2 linked regions of the Allorhodopirellula heiligendammensis genome follow. Each later gene encodes a partner of the first gene's protein in a complex. Links are inferred from orthologs where the notes say so. Each region holds a gene or a part of one and is shown on either strand. Other genes may lie near its edges. The genes, in order: Poly21_RS17520 and uvrB.

Region 1 (10,338 bases):
TCGGTTAAGCCAAACCGCATCTGCACGTCCTTTAAGTACACACCTTGCAATTGGGAGGCGATGGGAACGAGCTGCAACGTCACTTTCGATGTTAAGAGCTCCGTCTGAACCAATAGATCCGTGACCGGGTCCACATCCGTTTCGCCGAGTGCTGCGAGTCGTTCATCGAGCTCAATCTGCCACATCCGCGTTAATCGCCCGCGCGTGCGATCGGCGAGTTGTTGGGTCATCTCATTACGCTCGGTGCTGTACCTCCGCATCAGCAGTCGCGTATCCTCGGCGTCCTCAATCAGACGCGTTAGGTCATCACCATCAGGAACGCCAACGGACAACGCCAAGACGCGGTATTGCCCATCGGTGACGATACTGATTGCACGCTCGATATCCTGCCCGCCTCCACCGGTAACGATCGGCGGTAATCCAATTGCCCAATGTTGGAACTGAATGGGTGCAGCGGGATTGAAGTAACCTGCCGGAATCCTCGCGACCGAGCGCCGGAACGAACGCTCACACCAGCACAGTTCACGTTTCGCACTGAGTCCCTTCCATGGTGCGTCGCCAGCCACATCGTTGGTGATCAAGACAACGATCAACGCATCATCGGCGGTCGTCTCGGCGACCGCCCCCAGCGGCGGTGACCACGAAAAATCATCGGCGGCATAGACCGGCAGCGATGTGAGAATCACCGTTGCTGAGGCGGCGATGCAAACCAGCGTCATGACAAGTCGAGGGCCAAATGAACGCACAGGCTGATCTTCACGAGCGGCTAGAAAAAGTGTGGAAGCACACAATGTCTCCATAAGCTAGATATATCGGATCGCAGGCTCTGAGGCAAGCAAAATTCCCTTGCTTGGGGATAGCGGATTTCTAGGAATCCTCGGGCGGGCCTGGTGGAGCGACCCGTCTACCGACGGATAGCCATGCGCGAACGTTGTGCCAAAGCCGCTACGCTGCCGTTGGGTTTGCTAGAATTGATGCCGTTGACCTAGTTTCTCTCTCGCGTGCAGGCGTTAGGGGTTCCCTCACTCTTGCCGATTTCAGGACTTTCAGACTCTTTTGGAATGACGTCTTGGTTGCATTGGAGAGCGATGTGGCAGGCAGCGAGCAAGATGCCCGAGCCACGAGCCTACCAACACCAACGCCAGAGTTGGCCAGCATCAACGCCAGAGCCGGAACGTCGCTGGGCTCGCGCTCGGCGCAATCGCACCGCCCCCCCTTGCCGGATTTTGCGGATGTTTTTCAAACTCGTTCACTCATGTTTCGTCACCCTGCTGGCAGCAGCCACCGCCGTTGCTCAGCCGACCGCAGGGGAAATTCAGGCGGGTTTGCCGCCATCATTGCAGTTCGCACCCGATAGCGCTTCCTTCTTTTACGCCTTAACGAACAATCGCTTGAAATGGGATGCGGTGGCCGATAATGCCGCCATCGAGCGGTTAATGGCGATGCCTGTCGTTCAGCGGGCGGTCGCCGAGGCTCGTACGCAAATTGCCGCTGATATCGAGCAGGATTTGCAAGAGAACGAGGTGCCATCGTGGCTACTCTCGGCCTATGAGTTTTGGGTTGGAAAGGAGGGGCAATCTTATTTACCCACGCTGGCGAATCTCGCTTCGCGAGAACTGTTTATCTTTGCCGACCAAGACTTTGCTGAGCAGTTGGCGGCCTACAACGCGGAGGTGGTCACCCAGCTCTCGAAACTGCGGCTTGATCCATCGCCAGACGGGGAGGGAGTTGCCACGGAAAATGACGCGCCGGCGCCCGTCTGGAGCGAAAGGTTTATACGTGACCTGAACGTTCCAAGAATCGTCGCGGGTGCAAAATTGTCAGGGGCTCAGGATCAAGCTCGCGTGCGTGAGATGTTGAGCATGTTTGCGACGAAGTTCCGCAACGAGTTGCTGGATCTTTCCGAAGCTGAAAACAGATACATCAGCGACTCGCTGCAACTTCAAGACCTGGGAGAGAATGATCAACGGTGGGTGCTGCATCTGCGCGGCGACGAGTATCCTTGGGACGCCGCCATCCAACGCCACCAAGCCGCCAGTGATCCTGACGAAGCTGCTGAAATACAGCGGCAGTACACCGTTTTTCGTGACCTAGTCGCGGGTAAATCGCTCGTCGTTAGCGTTGGCTTTACCGACGGATATCTATTTGCATCGATCGGGCATGATCCCGATGACGTCGCCCCCACCAAGGCCGACCAGCCGCTGTACCGACGCGGCGTCTTCAAACCGTTGCTGGAGAATCGCAGTAAGACCTTTTCAGCAATTGCCTATCAAAATAGTTTGCTGAAGCAGCAGACGTCGTGGGTCACTCGGCTGTCGGTGTATATCCGTTTGCTTCCGGGGCTCGCCAAGTTGGCATTTGTCGGTACCGAGCTGGAGCCCACGTCCTACCAACCGTTGATGGATGATGTCGAGCAAGACGCTGAGATGTTGCTCGCCGATTTAAACCGGCTCTACAATCCCGCTGGCGACCAACTCGCGTTCTCATTCTTCTTCAATGGGGGTATCGCCGGATATAACTACCATCGGCATACCAATCCAATGAGCGTGTCGGCTCAACCGCTGGTTTCATTGCAACACGTCGGCGAACATCCTGCTCTGTTCAACGCTGTCGCGGACTGGGAGGATGACGGTACGCTGGATAAGTGGCTCAATCGCATTGAGCAGCGGGCCGAGCAAGTCATGGATCTGTACGTGGAGTCATCGGGCGCCTCAGCGTCGGGCCCTGCCCAAGCCATGACGACGGGGCTCGCCGAGCTTTTCCGGGCGACCAAAGATGATCTACTGCCCTCCCTTGGAAACGAGTCCGCATTCGTGCTCGATTTTCAGCACCGCAGCCACCAGTGGCATCCCGCCATGCCGGCCGCTGAGCAAGCCTTGCCGATGCCCGCCGTGGCACTCGTCTATGATCTCGCCAATGCCGAGCAGCATCGGCGTGCGTGGCAGCGTTTCTATGAAACGATCAATCCGCTGCTTGCCCCCTTTGGCCCTTTGATGGGTTTGCCTCCCGGGCAGGGGTTACCCCCAGCGTCGGAGACATCGATACCTGACGGCGTTTTTCTGCGATTGCCCGGTGTTGCTGTCCTGGGCATCGACCCCAGTTTCGCACCGGGATTGGCCATTACCGATCAGTGGGCCATCTACACCCTGTTTCCCTCCCAGGGTGTCGACTTAGCTGAGCCGCATGCACCCCAACTGCCACCGCCGCTGGGCGATGTCGGGCGTCCGCTGATTGCGGCCAGCCACGTCGATGTCCTGCAATTCGCCGACGCGCTGCAGGCGTGGCTGGATTATGCTGTGCCGCTGATTAAACAGTCCGATCGCTATCAAAACCAACCCCCAGAGGATGCGGAGGCCAGCAAGGCCCCCAATATTGATGAGACGATCGATCTGCTCGGAAATGTGATCGAAGTGATGCGACAGATTCCGTCCTACACCCAGGCGACCTATGTGCAAGACAACTCGGTTGTGACGCAATCGGTGATCCAGGTGCCATCTCTTCGGCTGTCACCAGCTAAGTGAGGTCAGCCCGATGACTCCCTGCATTGGATGATTCCCGCATTGATCGCCCACGCGAATTTGAATCCAGTTATGATGAGCCTGTCCCGCCGGACGCGTTGAAATCGTACGCCGAAGCGTCGTCGCTGTGGGCGGCGCCGGTCAGACCAGTCGCTCTCAATCTCCCCCCCCCGTCCCTTCCCACTCATCGGAAACCTTCCATGTTGCGAACGTTGCTTTTCTCCTTCAGCCCTCTGGTCCTTATGAGCGCCGCCGTGCTCAATCTCGCCGACGACCACCGCGTCAGTGCAGCGGAAATCGATCCCGCCCAGGCCGCTTGGTACGCAAAATACAAAGGCCAAGAGAACGCGCCGCAGCCCGATGAGATGATGCTCAACACGGACCCTGAGCCGGATGTGAGCGAAGGTTTCACTCCGTTATTTAATGGCAAAGACTTGACGGGTTGGACGCCGCGCGGTGGCACCTGCACCTTTACCGCCCAGGGTGATCTCGTGATCGGTGAATGTGTTCCAGGTTCCGATAGCACCTACCTGTCGACAGAAAAGTCGGACTACACCGATTTCATTTTCTCTTGCGACATGAAGTGGGAGGTCGACGGGAATTCTGGCGTCATGTTCCACGCCCAAGTCAAAACTGGCGACAAGAAAAACAAGGAAATCGTATTCGGCCCGCAAGCCGAGATGGAAGGCATCTCCGGAGATCGATACTGGAATGGTGGGATCTACGGGCAGAGTTGTGGAGGATACTTTTACCCCCTGTGGCTGACCGATCACAAAGAGGCGCGAGCAGCCCTGGATCGTGCGGGTTGGAATCGACTGACGATCCAGGCCAAGGGAAATAACGTGAAGACATGGGTCAATGGCGTTCCCGTCGCGAATTGGAACGACGACGGCACGTATGCCAAGGGCTTCTTCGGGCTGCAAATCCACAAGGGAACTGCCGGAAAAGTGCTGTGGAAGAACGTCCGTGTGAAAGAGTTGGCAGACTGATTCGGACTTGCCAAGTTGCCGATCACGCGTCGGGTCGGGTATCCTGGGTGGGATGGATGCCATCACAAAAAATCTGACCGCGGCGCAGGCCGAGGCGGTCACTCATATCGACGGACCGCTGCTCATTATCGCTGGCCCGGGCAGCGGGAAAACCCGGGTGGTCACGCACCGGGTTGCCCACATGCTCAGCCAGGGTGTGCGGCCCTGGCAGATCGCGGCGCTCACGTTTACCAACAAAGCCGCTGAGGAAATGCGGACGCGGTTGGATCTGCTCGCCCCCGGCCAACCGGTGTGGATGGGTACGTTCCACCGGTTCTGCGCCCAACAGTTGCGTCGCTACGCGTCCTACGTGGGTCTTGCCGAAAATTACTCGATTTACGACATGTCCGATTCAAAATCGGCCATGAAACGAGCGATCCAGGCTGCTGGGGTCTCGACCAGCCACGCCACGCCGGAACAAATCGCCTCGGCAATATCCAATGCCAAAAATCGATTGATCACCCCCGAGATCATGCAGCAACAATCTGGGCGGGCGAGCGACAGTGTGGCGGCGCGAGTCTATCCGGTTTACCAGCAGCAACTTTTGCTCGCCAACGCGGTCGATTTCGATGACTTGCTCTATCACTTCGCATGCTTGCTGCGCGAGAACCCCGAGGTTCGCAGCGAACTTGACGCGAAGCTGAAGTACATCATGGTCGATGAGTACCAGGACACGAACTTGGCTCAGTACGCGATCGTGCGAGCGATGTCTGTCGATCATCCCAACCTAGCGGTGACGGGGGATCCGGACCAATCGATCTACGGCTGGCGGGGGGCCGACCTGAACAACATTCTGGACTTCGAGAAGGACTATCCGAGCGTCAAAACGGTTCGCCTGGAACAGAATTATCGCAGCACGCCGAATATTCTTGCAGTTGCCGACCAGTTGATCCGGCATAACCGACGCCGCAAAGCCAAAGAACTCTACACGGAGAACGCGGACGGCGACAACGTGATCCTGCGGCAGTATGAGGATGGCTATCAGGAGGCCGATGCGATTGCCGATGAGATCGCTGCTCAGATGATCGCGGGCCAAGCCGAGCCACGTGACTTTGCCATCTTCTGCCGCATGAACGCACTGACTCGTTCGCTCGAACACGCGCTGCGAAACCGCGGGTTGCCCTATCAGATCATCAACGGTGTCGAGTTCTACCAGCGCAAGGAGGTCAAGGACCTGCTGGCATATCTGCATTTGATCAACAATCCCAGCCACGACGTGGCGTTGCAGCGGGTGATCAATACGCCAACGCGGAGCATCGGGGCAACGACGGTTGGACGGCTGCAGGCATTTGCCGACGCCGAGCGGATCCCGATGCTCGAGGCGGCTCGCCGGGCGTCGGAGATCGACACCATGTCCAAACGCGCGCAAACGATGCTGAAGTCGTTCGTCACCCTTTATGATCGTTTGCGTAAGAAAGCGACTGCCTCGCTCGAGGATTTATTGCGGTTTCTCGTGGAAGAAACGAAGTATATCGAGTTTCTCGAGCGTACCGGTGTCGAGAAAGAAGACTCAAATCCAATCGCGAACGTCGACGAACTGGTCTCGGCCGCGGTCGAGTTTGATCGCATGCATCCCGACGACGGATCCCTCGAAGCGTTCTTGGAACAGGTCGCGTTGGTATCCGACACGGACAAGTTCGAAGATTCCGGCAACCGGGTCACCCTGATGACGCTGCATGCAGCCAAGGGACTTGAATTCCCGCGCGTGTTCGTGATCGCAGTCGAAGATGATCTGTTGCCGCATTACCGCAGCAAGCAGGACGACCAACAACTCGAAGAAGAACGCCGGCTACTGTTTGTGGGGATCACCCGGGCACAACAGTGGCTGCAACTCAGCTATGCCAAGCGACGCAGCATGCGAGGTGACATCCGCGTGGTCATTCCGAGCATGTTCTTAAGTGAGCTGCCACGTGCAGACATGAATGTGATCGAATCGCAAACCGATCGAGACTTCTTTGACGATGGAGCGGACGAGTCCTACCCGGATTCTTGGGATCTCGTTCAAGAGCCCTCACCGCCGGAGCAAGCTGAGCAGGAATACAAGGGCGACGACACTTCGGTGATCCCTGAAATTTATCGTGATCCATTCGTTAGTAAACCGAAGCCCAAACGCACTAAGCCTACCATCACCACGGCACTGCAAACGGCGAGTGACCTGTTGTCGTCCGACCGCGTGCCGTTGGGAGCTTACCGCGAGGGCAGCGTTGTGCGTCATCCCGAATACGGCGATGGCACGATCACTGAGGTTACTGGCCGGGGACCCAAGCGAACTGCGAAGATCCGATTTTCCGAGGATCAGAGCGAGCAAACATTTCGGCTCGCTTTCGCAAAGCTGGAGTTGCTCGATACCGGCGGCGACTAGCCTCTTGGCTCAGTCAAACAACACGACGTTGAGTTCGCAAACCGGTAGTGCATCGACAGAATATCGCGTAATCTACTGGCGTTGACCACACTTTGACGCGCACCTATGTGTCTATCGCAGCATCACCCTTCCCATCGGAAAACTCCATGGCAAAAATTGTATACACGATTACCGATGAAGCCCCGGCCCTGGCAACGCATTCGCTGCTGCCGATTTTGCGTGCCTTCACTGCGGCATCGGGGCTGGAATTCGAGGCCTCTGACATTTCATTGGCGGCCCGGGTGTTGGCAAGTTTCCCAGAGCGATTGACCGAAGAACAACGCGTCCCTGACGCGCTCGCTCAGCTTGGCAAGCTCGTCAAAGAGCCCACTGCGAACATCATCAAGCTGCCCAACATCAGCGCGTCGATCCCGCAGCTCACCGCAACGATTAAGGAATTGCAAGCCAAGGGATACGACATTCCCGACTTCCCTTCGGACCCGCAGACGGACGAGGAAAAGGCGATTCGGGCCGCTTACGCGAAGGTCCTCGGCAGCGCCGTCAATCCGGTCTTGCGGGAAGGCAATTCGGATCGCCGTGTGGCCGCTCCAGTCAAGAAATACGCTCAAAAGAACCCGCACTCGATGGGCGATTGGTCAGCGCAATCCAAGACCCGCGTGGCGCACATGCGCGAGGGCGATTTCTATGGCAGCGAAAAGTCCGTCGTGTTGCCGTCGGCCGACACGTTGCGAATTGAGCACGTGGGCGAATCCGGTGACGTGACCGTTCTGAAAGAGGAGATCGCTGTTGAGAAGGACGAGGTCTTCGATGCTGCCGTGCTCAGTCGTAAACAGTTGCGTGCCTATATTGCCGAATCCGCTGCAGCCGCGAAGTCCGAAGGCGTGCTGCTGTCGCTGCACCTCAAAGCGACCATGATGAAAGTCTCCGATCCGATCCTCTTCGGTCACGCCGTCAGTGTGCTGTACGGGGAATTGTTCGAAAAATATGGGGACCTGCTGCGGCGTGCGGGCGCCGATCCGAACCAAGGGCTTGGTCAGGTGCTCGGTGTCATCGGGGCCCTGCCCGCGGATGACCGCGCCCCAATCGAAGCGATGATGGCGCGGATTGAGTCCGAATTGCCCAGTCTCGCGATGGTGAACTCAGATCGTGGTATCACCAATCTGCACGTCCCGAGCGACGTGATCATTGACGCGTCGATGCCAGCTGCGATCCGCGCCGGCGGCAAGATGTGGGATCAGAACGGCGAGCTCCAGGACACCGTCGCCATGATTCCCGACCGCAGTTACGCGAGCGTCTATCAGGCCGTGATCGACGACTGCAAAACCAATGGCACGTTCGATGTGTCGACAATGGGCAGCGTGGCGAATGTCGGTTTGATGGCGAAGAAGGCTGAAGAATACGGATCCCACGACAAGACATTTGAGATCGCCGAACCCGGCGAAGTCCGCGTCGTCAATGCGTCCGGCAAGACCTTGCTGAGTCATCGGGTCGCTCAGGGTGACCTTTGGCGAGCGTGTCAAACCAAGGACGTCGCGATCGTCGATTGGGTGCGATTGGCCGTCGCGCGGGCCCGCGCCACCGGTGCCGCCACCGTGTTTTGGCTCGATGCTCATCGCGCCCACGATCGCAATTTGATCACCAAGGTCGAGACGTACCTGAAACAGCATGATACCAAGGGGCTCGATATTCAGATTTTGGCACCGGTGGAGGCAACCCTACACGCTTGTGCCCGCTGCCGCCAAGGACTCGATTCGATCTCGGTGACCGGCAATGTGCTTCGGGATTACCTCACCGATCTATTCCCAATTCTAGAGCTCGGCACCAGCGCGAAGATGCTCTCGATCGTTCCGCTGCTCGCTGGCGGCGGGATGTTCGAAACCGGTGCCGGCGGCTCGGCGCCCAAGCACGTGCAACAGTTCGAAGCCGAGAATCACTTGCGTTGGGACTCGCTCGGCGAGTTTCTGGCCATCGCGGTGTCGCTCGAAGATCTCGCTCAGAAAAGCGGCGACTGTGAGTTCGCCGTGTTGGCACAGACGCTCGATACGGCGACCGATCGCTTTTTGGAAGAGGACAAATCGCCGTCTCGGAAGGTGCATGAACTCGACAACCGCGGCAGCCATTTCTACCTCGCTTTGTACTGGGCCGAAGCGCTCGCCGCCCAAGACGAGAACGCCGTACTGAAAGAGCGTTTTACTCCGATTGCTCGCCAGATGGCGGAAAACGAATCGAAGATTGTCAGCGAATTGAACGAAGCGCAGGGCGTTGCGATCGACGTCGGTGGTTATTATTTCCCCGATTCCGCGGCGGCAACGCAAGCGATGCGGCCGAGTGCCACGCTCAACAGCATCATTGATGGGCTTGCTTCGTAGTAGCCCGACGGTCGTTGACGAGGCTGGTGATTTACCAACTCGACATGCCTGTGTGGAAAACGGATGGCGCTCCTCGCCAGCGAATCGAGTTCGTATTCGGGAATTCGATTCGCAAACGCGAGGAGATCAATAGGCCGGAGGTGCCGAGCTGGCTGATAGAGAAGTGTTCCCGGATAACCCTGTTAGGCAAATCGACCGTGCAGGAACCAGCGTTTCTCCATGTCCGCTTCGGCTGGCGTGCCATCGCCGAGGTGGTAATAGATCCACAATCGGGAACCGTTTTCGAGTTCGATGCGGAAGTAATCTCGGCGGATCAGTGGTCCGCTCCACCAGCGGGTTTCAATCCGTTCGGGGCCCCAGTGCTGGCGCACGGGCTCGACTCGACCTCGGATGCGAAAGCGATCGGGGAATCCACTGCCGGGCCCAGAATCACCATCGCCGATCGGTGTGATGGGTTGGGGATCGGGCAGCAGTTCAATCGGACGTCGACCCAGATCGGTTGTCTTCGGCCCCTGGCCGAAACCGCGTTGGACGGATGGGGGTGGAGCGTCGATTTGTTCCGCGGCGGCTGCGGATCGCTGACGAGCGGTTGGGCCACGTCCGCTTCGCTTGACAGCTCTATTGATGCGGTGTGCTGTCATGGGGAACTCGATGATGGCGTTTTCTGGCAAGGCATCGTTGCTGGCGCGAACACCGCGGACGGCATCTTCGCCGAGCCTGCCTGAAAGAGCGTCGATTAATCGAGCTGCTTCGGTTTGTCCGGTCCAGTCGTCATGCGAGGATGCGGCGAAATCAGGACCAAAGATCGATGGCTGACGACTCGATAAAGCGGCGTGCTGAGTCACGCCTACCGTGATTCGAATCACCAGGGACTCCAATCGATGGCCCTGCAAAGCGCCTAACATCAACGTGGTCAGGTGCGATTGGTCGAGCGTGGGCGCAAACAATCCGGTCTCGAATACCAAGGTAGGATGCTGCGTCAATTCGAGTTGGCACCTCATTCGTAAAACACCCCGGTGCAACGGATGGAGTGACGTGGTGGCTTGCCCGATCAAACGTGA
Region 2 (10,312 bases), on another replicon or contig:
GATTACGTTTGACGATTCGCCTGCCGAATGCGGATGTTCTGCTTCGCGGGGCGAGGCCCCGTGCGCGCACTCCGTTGGATTTGTCGAGTATCTGGCTGATGAACTTTTCGATAGTTCGTCCCAACTCGCCAGACGCGTTAATGCGGAACGATTCTCTCGTGGCAAGCCCAACTACGATCAATTGAAGCCCGATTTGACAGCGAGACTGTTTCACCAATTCGATTCTGCGCTGCAGCAGGTCGGTGATCTCGACGAGCAATCTGTGGTTCAAGCCGACACGCTCGCTTGCCGGACAACGACGGTAGAGAACCGCTTGGCGTGGCGAGTCGAGGTGGCGCCGACCGATATCGAGGTCTACCCTATCAGTCAGCAGCCCAAGAAGCGTGGCAGTGGTTACACCAAAGGCCGTCGCATCAAAATCGAGACGGCGTTGTACGAACCGAATTTGCAGCGTAGTGCTCAGGACCGCCGGGTGTTTGATCACGTCCAAATGCGCGAGAGTTATTACAGCTACCGCGACGAATGGGAGATCGATCAGATTTCGGCGTTGCGGACGTTGGTTGACGCGCCGAACGTTTTTTTTGATAAGGACCCCGTCACGGTCCGGCGGGATGATTTTGAGTTCGAATTGACGCTCGTCGATAATCATTACATGCTCATTGCACTGATGGCGTCCGACGATGTCGAACAGCAGCAGGCTCACCGCGACCTCTCAATTTCCAATTTCTGCGATCAGCGACGGGGGGTGCCGGTGAAGCAGGGGGTGCATCTCGCCACGACGCGTGACGGTACCGTGATGCGGTTTGATATCGACCGGCAGATCATTTCCTTGATCGAGGTTCAGCCAGCTGAGATCCCATTGCTGTTGATGTTACTGCAGTTCCCAGGCGTGGACGCCGAACATGGCGAGGAGCTCGTTAAACGACTGAAGCATTTGCAATCACGGTTCACCATTGGTTTACCCGAAGCGATGTTGGGGCCGATCGTAGACACGCCCGCACAGCCCGTTGTCCTGTTGCGAAGCAATGCCGATGGGGCCCTCGATGTGGCGCTGCGAATTCGCGATGCCGAAGGCAAGATTCGCCATCCTGGCAGTCCTCCAGCGATCTCGATCGGTCATCGCGAGGGGAAACCGGTGCAAATTCGCCGCGATACCGCCCATGAGATTCGCCAGTCAACCTACTTGGCTGAAACGCTGGGCTTCCGTTTCTTCGAACCCGAAGAATCCCTCGCCCATGAACGCTTCGCGGCTCATATTACCGACTTCGGCGACGCTCTGAATTTGATTGAACGATTGCATTCGTGGTCGAGCGAAGGCGAGCAATCGGTTTCGACCAACAGCGATTTTTCAGAAATTCCCAAGCCGGAAGTCCTCTGGGATCGCAACAGCGAGAAACCGATCTCGGTGCTCGGCAGCATTTCGAGCCAGAACGTGCGAGTCGAAATCAATCGTAAGCGGGATTGGTTTGGCATCTCGGGGCAATGTGACGTGGGCGACCGCAAGCTCGATCTCGGCGAGCTGTTGGAGAATCTGTCTGCGGAGGATGCAAACGCGATCCATGGTGATTTCGTCCGCCTCAAAGATGGACAGTGGGCACGCATCGGCGAGAAGCTGCGGCGGCGTCTGCGCCAACTGCGTGACGCGACCCATGCTGATCGCAAGACGATGAAGCTCGATGCCACTGCAGCTCCCGCGATCCGTGATTTCCTCGATGACGGCGAAATTGAATTCAAGGCCGTCAAAGCCTGGCAGAACTGTCTCGATCGACTTGCCCGCGCCGAATCACTCGACCCCCAATTACCCGCCGGGCTCGACGCTAACCTGCGTGACTACCAAGTCGAAGGGTATCGCTGGTTGCGACGGCTCGCCGAGTGGGGAGTGGGTGGCGTGCTCGCTGACGACATGGGGCTGGGCAAGACTCTGCAAACACTTGCCGTCTTGCTCGATCGCAAAGACGAGGGGCCTGCCCTCGTGATCGCGCCGACGAGCGTCGCGTTCAACTGGGTCCGCGAGACCGAGCGATTTGCACCTGGCCTCGCCGTGCATCTGTATCGTGAAACCGACCGGGCGGAGTTCCTCACGCAGGTCGGTCCGGGCGACGTCGTGGTGTGCAGCTATGGGCTCGCACTGCGGGATCACAAATCGCTCGCAGATGTCGAGTGGGGCACGATGGTGCTCGACGAAGCCCAGGCGATCAAAAATAGCCGCAGCAAGACTTCCAAGGCGATTGCCGATATCCCCGCTGCGTGGACCGTGGCGCTGACGGGTACACCGGTAGAGAATCATCTTGGTGAATTGTGGAGCCTGTTCCATGTCGTTTCACCAGGAGTGTTTGGCGGATGGGAACAGTTCCGTAAGCGGTTTGCCTTGCCGATTGAGAAAAATAACGATGAAGCGGCGCGTCGGGGCTTAGCCGAACGTCTCAAACCGTTCGTGCTGCGGCGTAAAAAGTCAGAGGTGCTCAAGGATCTACCGCCGCGGACGGAAATGAATCTCTACGTGGATCTATCCAAAGAGGAACGAGCTGAGTACGAACGCGTGCGTCTGGAGGCCATCGGCGAGGTTGATCAGTTGCAGGCGACGGTGACCACACAAGATCAACGGTTTCGCATTTTGGCGTTGCTGACGCGTTTACGACAGATCAGCTGCCACCCCAAACTCGTTAATGAGTCCTACACTGGGGAAGCAGCCAAACTCATTCAGTTGCGTGAAACGCTCAGCAATCTCAAGGAGGAGGGGCATCGTGCGTTGATCTTCAGTCAATTCACACAGCACTTGGCATTGATCCGCAGCGAACTCGAGGAATCTGGATTCACGTATGAGTATCTCGATGGGTCGACACCTGCCCAGGCACGCCAGGAACGCGTCGATGCGTTTCAGAACGGTTCCGCTGATGTGTTTTTGATTTCACTCAAAGCAGGCGGCACTGGCTTGAACTTGACGGCGGCGGACTACGTCATCCACATGGACCCGTGGTGGAACCCGGCGGTCGAAGACCAAGCCACCGACCGCGCTCATCGGATCGGTCAGGACAAGCCAGTGATGGTGTACCGGATTATCGCTCGGGGCACGATCGAAGAAGAAATCTTCGCCCTCCATGAGACGAAACGAGATCTGGTCGCCGGCGTGATGGAAGGCACCGCCGCGGCCGCGAAACTCAACAACGACGAGTTGATCGCCATGCTGCGGAAAGGGTAGCCGGCCTTTAGCCTCCCATGATTGTGTCGGAACCTGGGCATGAGCGGCACAAGCATCGTCGTTCATGCCGCGACAGTGGCCGGCGGTGTGGCCTTGGCGGGGCGACCGTCGATGTGAATCAATCGCTTCGGCCCGGGCCGGGCTTATTCTCCTCGCACTCGAATCGTTCGCTTGGCAGGATCGACTGAGTCCACTACCAGACTGCGGTCACCGCTCACTCTTCGAGCGATCTGGTCCACCGGCGCCGACTGGTAGAGCCAAACATCCAGTTGCGATCCCTCCTGGGTCGATTTCCAAAATTTCGGGGGAGCGCCTGCAGTCAGCCGGGGCAGAATCTTCTCGATATCGCTGATTTTGCTCGTGTCGACGATAAAATGAACCACATCGGAACTCGGATACCCGAGGGGGTTGGGAGTCTCGATCACAGGCGTCCTGGAGGACACCTCTGGTGGAGGAGTCGGTCGCCCTTGTCGTCTGGGCGGCGTGCGAAAAACTGGGTCGGTGGGCGGCATCGCTCCGCCCGGATTCACACCGGGATTCTGCACGACTGAAATCAGCAGTATTAAAAACATCAGGCTGCACTGGAGTACATAGCCGCTGGCAAGCGTTCGCGCTAGCCCAATGAGGTACCACAACGCAATCACTGCTGCAATCGATAGCGGAAACAAGAGGAACACTGCTATTCCACCACCCGTGATCCCGCTGAAGTCGAGAGAGGCACCACCATTGGTCCGCCGCATAGCCTTGACGATCGCCAAGATCACGATAATCGCGACGCCGCCAGAGCCGATGGTGGCTGCGGATTGCAGGAACAACTCGCCCGCTTTCCCCAACGCACCAAACGCTCGTCGCATCACGTACATGCGAGGAATGAAAAGCAAGCCAACGACGATTGCCCCCAAAACGATCTCCGCTATCCCCACAATGAAAAGCGGCCACGGCGCGATCACGCTCGCCGCCAAGGTCGCCACAGCGAGCAGAGAAACTGTGATCGCTAGCCAATGTTTCTTCAGGAGAGATCCGATCGGGATGGTGCCTTTGGGGCGAGCTTGAGGGCGAGAGTTCGGTCGGGCAGTTGAGAACGTTGCATGTCCTGCTCCCGCGCCCACCGCTGGAAAGTCAAACGGATGTGGCTGCGCTGTTCTCGATGTCGGCTCTGTTCTGTCTTTCGCTGGTCGAGTACTCGGTTGTCTCCCCGCCGCAGCGCCGGAGGCAGACGCTGAAGGTGCCGGGTTCGTGGACTGTTGAGAGGACGCCTTGGCACGGGTGGCGAAAACTCGACCACATAACGGGCACTTGATCTGCTTCCCCAACAATGATTCATTCAGGGTGAGCGGTTTCGCGCACTGCGGGCACTGGACGCGGATGGTTTGAGGTTGCTCGGTACTCATTGCTCACGTTCGTGTCAAAACCGTGGATTTCCATCACACCGAGCGAAAAAATCGATCGCAATTTGCTGCGCCATCTTCATTCGATCGTCTTAAACTTCAATTGTTTATAACAGATTGATACCGCAGTGGGTCATGGTACTGGGTGCGGATATGATTTTGCAGTGAGGCGTCGATGTGAGGGATGGCGTAGTGACGATCGCTCCCTCCGAGACAATAGAATTTTTTAGCACCGGTGACCAGGAATTCTCTGTGAGAGGTGCTTGTCATCTTTGCTGCATTCCATTCTTGGCGTTGTCTCGCCACATGTGGCTGCAATAAGGAGTTGTCTCGCTGGTGCGACTAACCCCGTTTGGGGCGTGGGATTTTCGCTCGCGAGGGATTGATGCCTTTTTGTTTTTTGCCCGCCCGGCGGCCCTTACCACGGCCTCCTGAACTGTCATTCTTTTCCGGTAATTCGATTTCCGAGAGAGGTTTGCCAATGTGATCGCGAAGTTGACCGACTCGGTCACGAAGCCGCGCGGCCCGTTCAAACTCAAGGTCCTCAGCTGCCGACATCATTTCGCGTTCGAGTGCTTCGACGTACTCCAGCGTGATGTAGGTGATCTCACTCTCCGCTGTCGCCTCCCGCTCAGCGGCGCGATGTTTCGCCGCATCCGATTCGATGCCTGCCCGAACGGATTTAAAGATTGTCTTGGGTACAATGCCATGTTTTTCATTGTACGCCTGCTGGATTGCTCGACGCCGTTCCGTTTCGTCGATCGCCATCTGCATCGAGTCGGTCATCTTGTCGGCGTACAAGAATACCCGCGAGTTGGCATTTCGGGCGGCGCGACCAATCGTTTGAATCAGACTGGTTTCGCTTCGTAGGAACCCTTCTTTGTCGGCGTCGAGAATCGCAACTAAGGAGACCTCGGGAAGATCAAGTCCCTCCCGCAACAGGTTCACACCGACGAGGCAATCGTATTGTCCGGTACGAAGCTCTTGCAACAGATCGACGCGTTCAAATGCATTCAGCTCGCTATGCAGCCACCGACACCGTACTGCTTGCTCTTGGAAGTAATTGGAGAGGTCTTCAGCCAACCGTTTTGTGAGCGCCGTCACGAGCACGCGTTCATTCCGCGCCGCACGCAGCCGCACCTCTTCGAGCAAATGGTTGACCTGGCCGCGTGCCGAGACGACTTCCACGATCGGGTCAAGCAAGCCCGTAGGCCGAATGATCTGTTCAATGACTTCGCCACCGGTTCGTTCGAGTTCATAGTTACTAGGCGTGGCACTGACGAAGCAGATTTGTCCGGTGCGTTCTACCCATTCGTCAAACTTCAGGGGGCGATTGTCCAAGGCACTCGGCAGTCGGAAACCATGTTCGACCAGCGTCGTTTTGCGACTACGATCGCCGGCGTACATCGCACGGACTTGCGGCACAGTGACGTGAGACTCATCGACGAACGTGACCATATCTTTTGGGAAGAATTCGTAGAGCGTGTCCGGGGTCGCGCCGGGTGCCTTACCTGAGAGCGGACGGGAATAATTCTCAATGCCGGGGCAGTGACCAACTTCGGCGAGCATCTCCAAGTCAAACTTTGTGCGCGCGGACAACCGCTGGGCTTCGAGTAGTTTGCCGCGGCTTTGGAAGACTTCGAGTTGCTCGGCGAGTTCTTCCCGCAACGACTTCAAGGCGGCCTGGATGCGATCCTCGGGCATCACGAAGTGTTTAGCAGGATAGATGTAGAGATCGTCGACCGTTCGGATCGTTTCGCCCGAGAGCGGTTTGATCAAAGAAATCCGTTCGATCTCGTCACCCCACATTTCGATGCGAAAGGCGAACTCTTCGTATGTCGGCCAGATCTCAATGGAATCGCCCCGGACGCGAAACTTGCCACGTTCGAATGAAAAGTCGTTGCGATCGTATTGCACGTCGACGAGTTTGAGCAGCAGATGATCGCGCCGCGTCTGTTCGCCACGATGGATGTCAATTACGAGTTCCTTGTAATCTTTGGGCGAGCCGAGCCCGTAGATACTACTGACCGACGCGACGATGACAACGTCGCGGCGGCTGACCAGCGAACTGGTCGTGGCCAGTCGCAAGCGGTCAATCTCTTCGTTGATCGAAGAGTCTTTCTCAATGTACACATCCCGTTGGGGGATGTAGGCCTCAGGCTGATAGTAGTCGTAATAGCTAACGAAGTAGTGAACGGCATTGTTCGGGAAAAACTCTTTGAATTCGCCGTAGAGCTGAGCCGCGAGCGTCTTATTGTGGCTGAGAATCAGGGCGGGGCGGCCGAGATTCGCGATGACGTTAGCCATGGTGTACGTCTTGCCGGTACCCGTCGCCCCAAGGAGGGTTTGAGCAGGTTTGCCAGCCAAAAAACCTGCTGTCAATTTCTCGATCGCGGCAGGTTGGTCGCCCGAGGGTGCGAATGGCTGATAAAGGTCAAACTGGGCGGCAGGAAGGGTAGGTGTGCTCATAGCCACCGAGTTTACCGATTCGGATTGTCTGGCACAGGCCAGATGATCCACCTCCAAAAAGGGCCACCCTATTTTCTGGACAGTTCTCAGCAGGGCACGGGCGCGAGTTTCTTGCATGGAGCCTTTGCGTCGGACAACCCAAATGCCGAGATCGGCCATTTTGAGCACGCTACTCGAGACAAACCTTACAGCCCTCCCCTACCGCGCAGCGGCCAACCTGGAACAGTCTTCGCAGCAGCGTTCTGAGCCGGCGTCAGACCGATGAGAGGCCCAGCGGATTCCCGCGGGCGCACAGCCAACCCTGCCCGCGACGGCATGCTTCGCCTGCAAGGCTCTCCGGTGTGCCTGCCGCACGTTTGAAGATCCGACCGAATTTGCGCACCACATCGCACCAGCCATGCGTGTCCAAGCCAATTCGCTGCAGGATCGGGTTCAGATGGGCTGGAATGCTGCCGATCTTATCAGCACGCAATTGGCGCCCCGTCCAATCAAGCAACTCCAAGTATCTCACCATCGATACCGGCAGGAACCCTTTGCTGCTCGCTCGACGGCCTGACGCTTCGACTACCGGTCCCGTCGCGTCAGATCGTTCATCAATCTCGATTGGACTCATCCACCCACTGCGACGCCGAGCACGACTCCGCTCCCAATCGTGGGTGCTAGGCCGACTCCGCTCGTGCCGCTCGCTCAAATCGTCGATCCGATCCTTCGCTCCGGTGTAGTCGCTGGTCTCCGGAGTCTCCGCCAAAGCCGCGCGAATCGGGTTCAGGTCCACATACGCCGCACACACCAGCAAACTGGATTCATCGAGCAAAATTTGCGCTCGGTATCTACCTTCCCAAAAGTGCCCGCGAACCTCGTCTTCAGCATTGCTCCTCCGCGCAATGTTCTCAGCGGTGCACCGCATCCACCAGCTGATATCGGACAGTCGAGTGCGACGTTCCGACAACACTTCGGGTTGGTTGAGGATCATGTCCAACTCCGGCTTCGTGGGCTCCGCAGGCGAACCGTCCTCGTTTCGCCGCCGGGGGAATAATCGCAGCCAACGCCGGGCCACTTCTTCGTCCGACCAAGCTGCCGCCACATCCGCCCGACTGCGTAGGACCAGATGAATGTGGTTGTGCATCACCGAAAAAGTCAAGCAATCGATCGCAAAGACCGAAGCCAGGAACTCCAGGCGATCACGAATCCAGCCACGCCGATGTTCGTACGAAGTCCCCGTCAGCGGATCGTCACCGCAAAGAAACGCACGTCGCACGCATCTCTGAATGCAATGCACCACCTGCACTTCGGACGGGTCTAAAACTTCACCACGAGCTTGACGAGGCATCGCATCGACTCCACAGGGAGAAACTGCAAGGCCGCAAAACCCTCACGACCGTTTCTATCGTACGCGTTGCCGAGGATTAGTCAAATTGAACTCTGCCTGTCCCTATTTCCCCTAATTTCTCATTCTTAGGAGTTGGCTGCTTGTGCCGCAGCCAGGCGGGCGTCTTCCTGGCGGGCTTCGTCGACACGGTACATCTCTTGCCACGGCAGTTGGATGCCGCCGTCAATGGTAAGCGTGCTGCCGGTGACGTACTGACTGCCGGGGTGGCATAGGAAGACAACGCCGCGGCCGATCTCATCGATTCGTCCCAGACGTCCCCAAGGCAGTTTGGCGGCGCGATCCTGCAGCGTCTCTTCGGTAAAGAATTTGCGTTCGCCGGGAGTGTCGATCCAGCCGGGGTGAATCAGATTAACGCGAATACGATGCTGGGCAAGTTCTACTGCGGCGGTGCGAGCCATTTGGTCATTAGCGGCCTTGGCCATGTTGTAGGCCATCGCTCCGGGCATCGCGATTTTGGCGTGGGGGCTGCTTATGACGACAATATTGCCCCCGGCCCCGGCGTCAACCATTTTTTGGGCGCCTGCGCGGACGAAATGAAACGCACCCCACATGCTGACGTCGATCGTTTTTTGAAATTCGCTGAGGTCCGACTCCAGCATCAAGTGCCGGTCGCTGTAGGCCGCATTGCTGACGACGATATCCAGTCCACCCATTTTTTCGGTTGCTTGGTCGATGAGTTGTTCGACCGATTCGCGGTCGCCCATATTGGCGGCCAGGGTGTGGGCGACGGCACCGTGGGAGCGGCACTCTGCGGCGACTTCGTCGGCTTCGCCCGCATGGGAGTGATAGTTAATCGTGATCTCTGCCCCGGCCTGGGCCAAGGCCACAGCGATACCTCGGCCGATTCCGCGAGAACTGCCTGAAACGACCGCGCGCTGGCCTTGGAGCGGTTTGGAAACGGAATGAGATTCAGCTTGTGCAGCAGCCATGGGGAAAACGCCAGAATCGAAATGGAGGTAAGAAAACGACCGATTCCGACTAGCGTAGCGGGATTTAGATCCGCGTCGAGAAGGTTCCATTGTCAGCGGCTGAAAAAAGAGGGCTCATCCAGGGGGGAGAGCAAGCCGGTTGCCGATGCACGATGCTCGGGCGGGAGCTGGATATGGCTCGATGGCAGATGGGGCGGGTAAATCAACGCCCCACGACGGCATTTCGCTCCGGATTGTGACGTCAGTGATGACAATCTACGGGCGCGGCCGAAAAAAGAGGGAGTGGTTAGACGCGGGCTCGAACCGCGGACACCGGCCTTTTCAGGGCCGTGCTCTACCAACTGAGCTATCTAACCAGAACAATTTGTCGCCCGCATAAGATACAAACAATTTCGTATCTGTCACCGGGTGGCTTTTTTGTTCAACTAAGTAGAAAACTACGCTATCATGTGGGTTCACGTCAATCGGCCCCACCACTCTTTTTTTAAAGCAATTCCAATATGGGCACGGCCGCACCCTCTAATCCGAACTCCGATACCGCCGAAGTCCTCGAAGTCGAGGGGGAAAATGTTGGCGAAAGCGGGAAGTCCCCCAAGTCGCCGGGCACGTCCGGGGCAAGCGCTAAGGCTGAATTGAGCCCCGTTCAAGCCAAGCGGTTGGCCGAGCGTGAATCACTGCGCACAAGTAAATTTGACGCGGTTTCCTCGCTGTTTTTAGCGGTGATCCTATTTCTTGGCGTGTTCGTGTTCATGTTGTTTATCGTGTGGTTAACGATGCGGATGCCGGTCCGCGTCAAACCGATTGAGCCGATCATTGAAAACGCAGCCGGTCGAGCAGATAACGCGGAGGGGTTCGAACGCGATTTCGAGCCGCCTGGAGCGGAGGAAGTCGAAGAATTAACCGAACCCACTTTGCAGGACACGATCGAAGCGGTCAC

Evidence for each region.
Region 2: the proteins of Poly21_RS17520 (region 1) and uvrB are in contact, whole or in part, in a crystal structure (PDB 7EGT), measured with the Thermus thermophilus proteins. The link is inferred for Allorhodopirellula heiligendammensis from one-to-one orthologs. Residues at the interface, in WP_096412145.1 of Thermus thermophilus: His654, Arg656, Phe657, Gln666, Asp668, Glu669, Lys680, Arg681, Leu682, Ser683, Lys685, Tyr686, Ala687; in WP_096411307.1 of Thermus thermophilus: Glu23, Leu25, Arg26, Asp27, Gly28, Glu29, Arg30, Phe31, Arg55, Glu326, Asp327, Phe328, Glu379, Ser382, Gln383, His398, Gly400, Arg401.

The regions. Positions count from the first base shown.
Region 1 is NZ_SJPU01000002.1:1,932,495-1,942,832, forward strand. The notes cover bases 4,240-7,233. They hold Poly21_RS17520 (ATP-dependent helicase), read left to right. Parts: upstream 4,240-4,559; coding sequence 4,560-6,908; downstream 6,909-7,233. Other genes in these bases: Poly21_RS17515 (3-keto-disaccharide hydrolase), read left to right, coding at 4,240-4,507; Poly21_RS17525 (NADP-dependent isocitrate dehydrogenase), read left to right, coding at 7,055-7,233. Also shown: Poly21_RS17505 (hypothetical protein), read right to left, coding at 1-719; Poly21_RS17510 (hypothetical protein), read left to right, coding at 1,233-3,521; more of Poly21_RS17515, read left to right, coding at 3,761-4,239; more of Poly21_RS17525, read left to right, coding at 7,234-9,277; Poly21_RS17530 (DNA polymerase Y family protein), read right to left, coding at 9,460-10,338. UniProt on the Escherichia coli protein: A helicase with DNA-dependent ATPase activity. Unwinds DNA duplexes with 3'-5' polarity. Translocates on single-stranded DNA with 3'-5' polarity. Initiates unwinding more efficiently from a nicked substrate than double-stranded DNA.
Region 2 is NZ_SJPU01000003.1:773,010-783,321, forward strand. The notes cover bases 4,494-7,461. They hold uvrB (excinuclease ABC subunit UvrB), read right to left. Parts: upstream 7,057-7,461; coding sequence 4,930-7,056; downstream 4,494-4,929. Other genes in these bases: Poly21_RS22775 (hypothetical protein), read right to left, coding at 4,494-4,590; Poly21_RS22785 (transposase), read right to left, coding at 7,310-7,461. Also shown: Poly21_RS22770 (DEAD/DEAH box helicase), read left to right, coding at 1-3,199; more of Poly21_RS22775, read right to left, coding at 3,343-4,493; more of Poly21_RS22785, read right to left, coding at 7,462-8,386; Poly21_RS22790 (SDR family NAD(P)-dependent oxidoreductase), read right to left, coding at 8,512-9,375; Poly21_RS22800 (hypothetical protein), read left to right, coding at 9,876-10,312. UniProt on the Escherichia coli protein: The UvrABC repair system catalyzes the recognition and processing of DNA lesions. A damage recognition complex composed of 2 UvrA and 2 UvrB subunits scans DNA for abnormalities.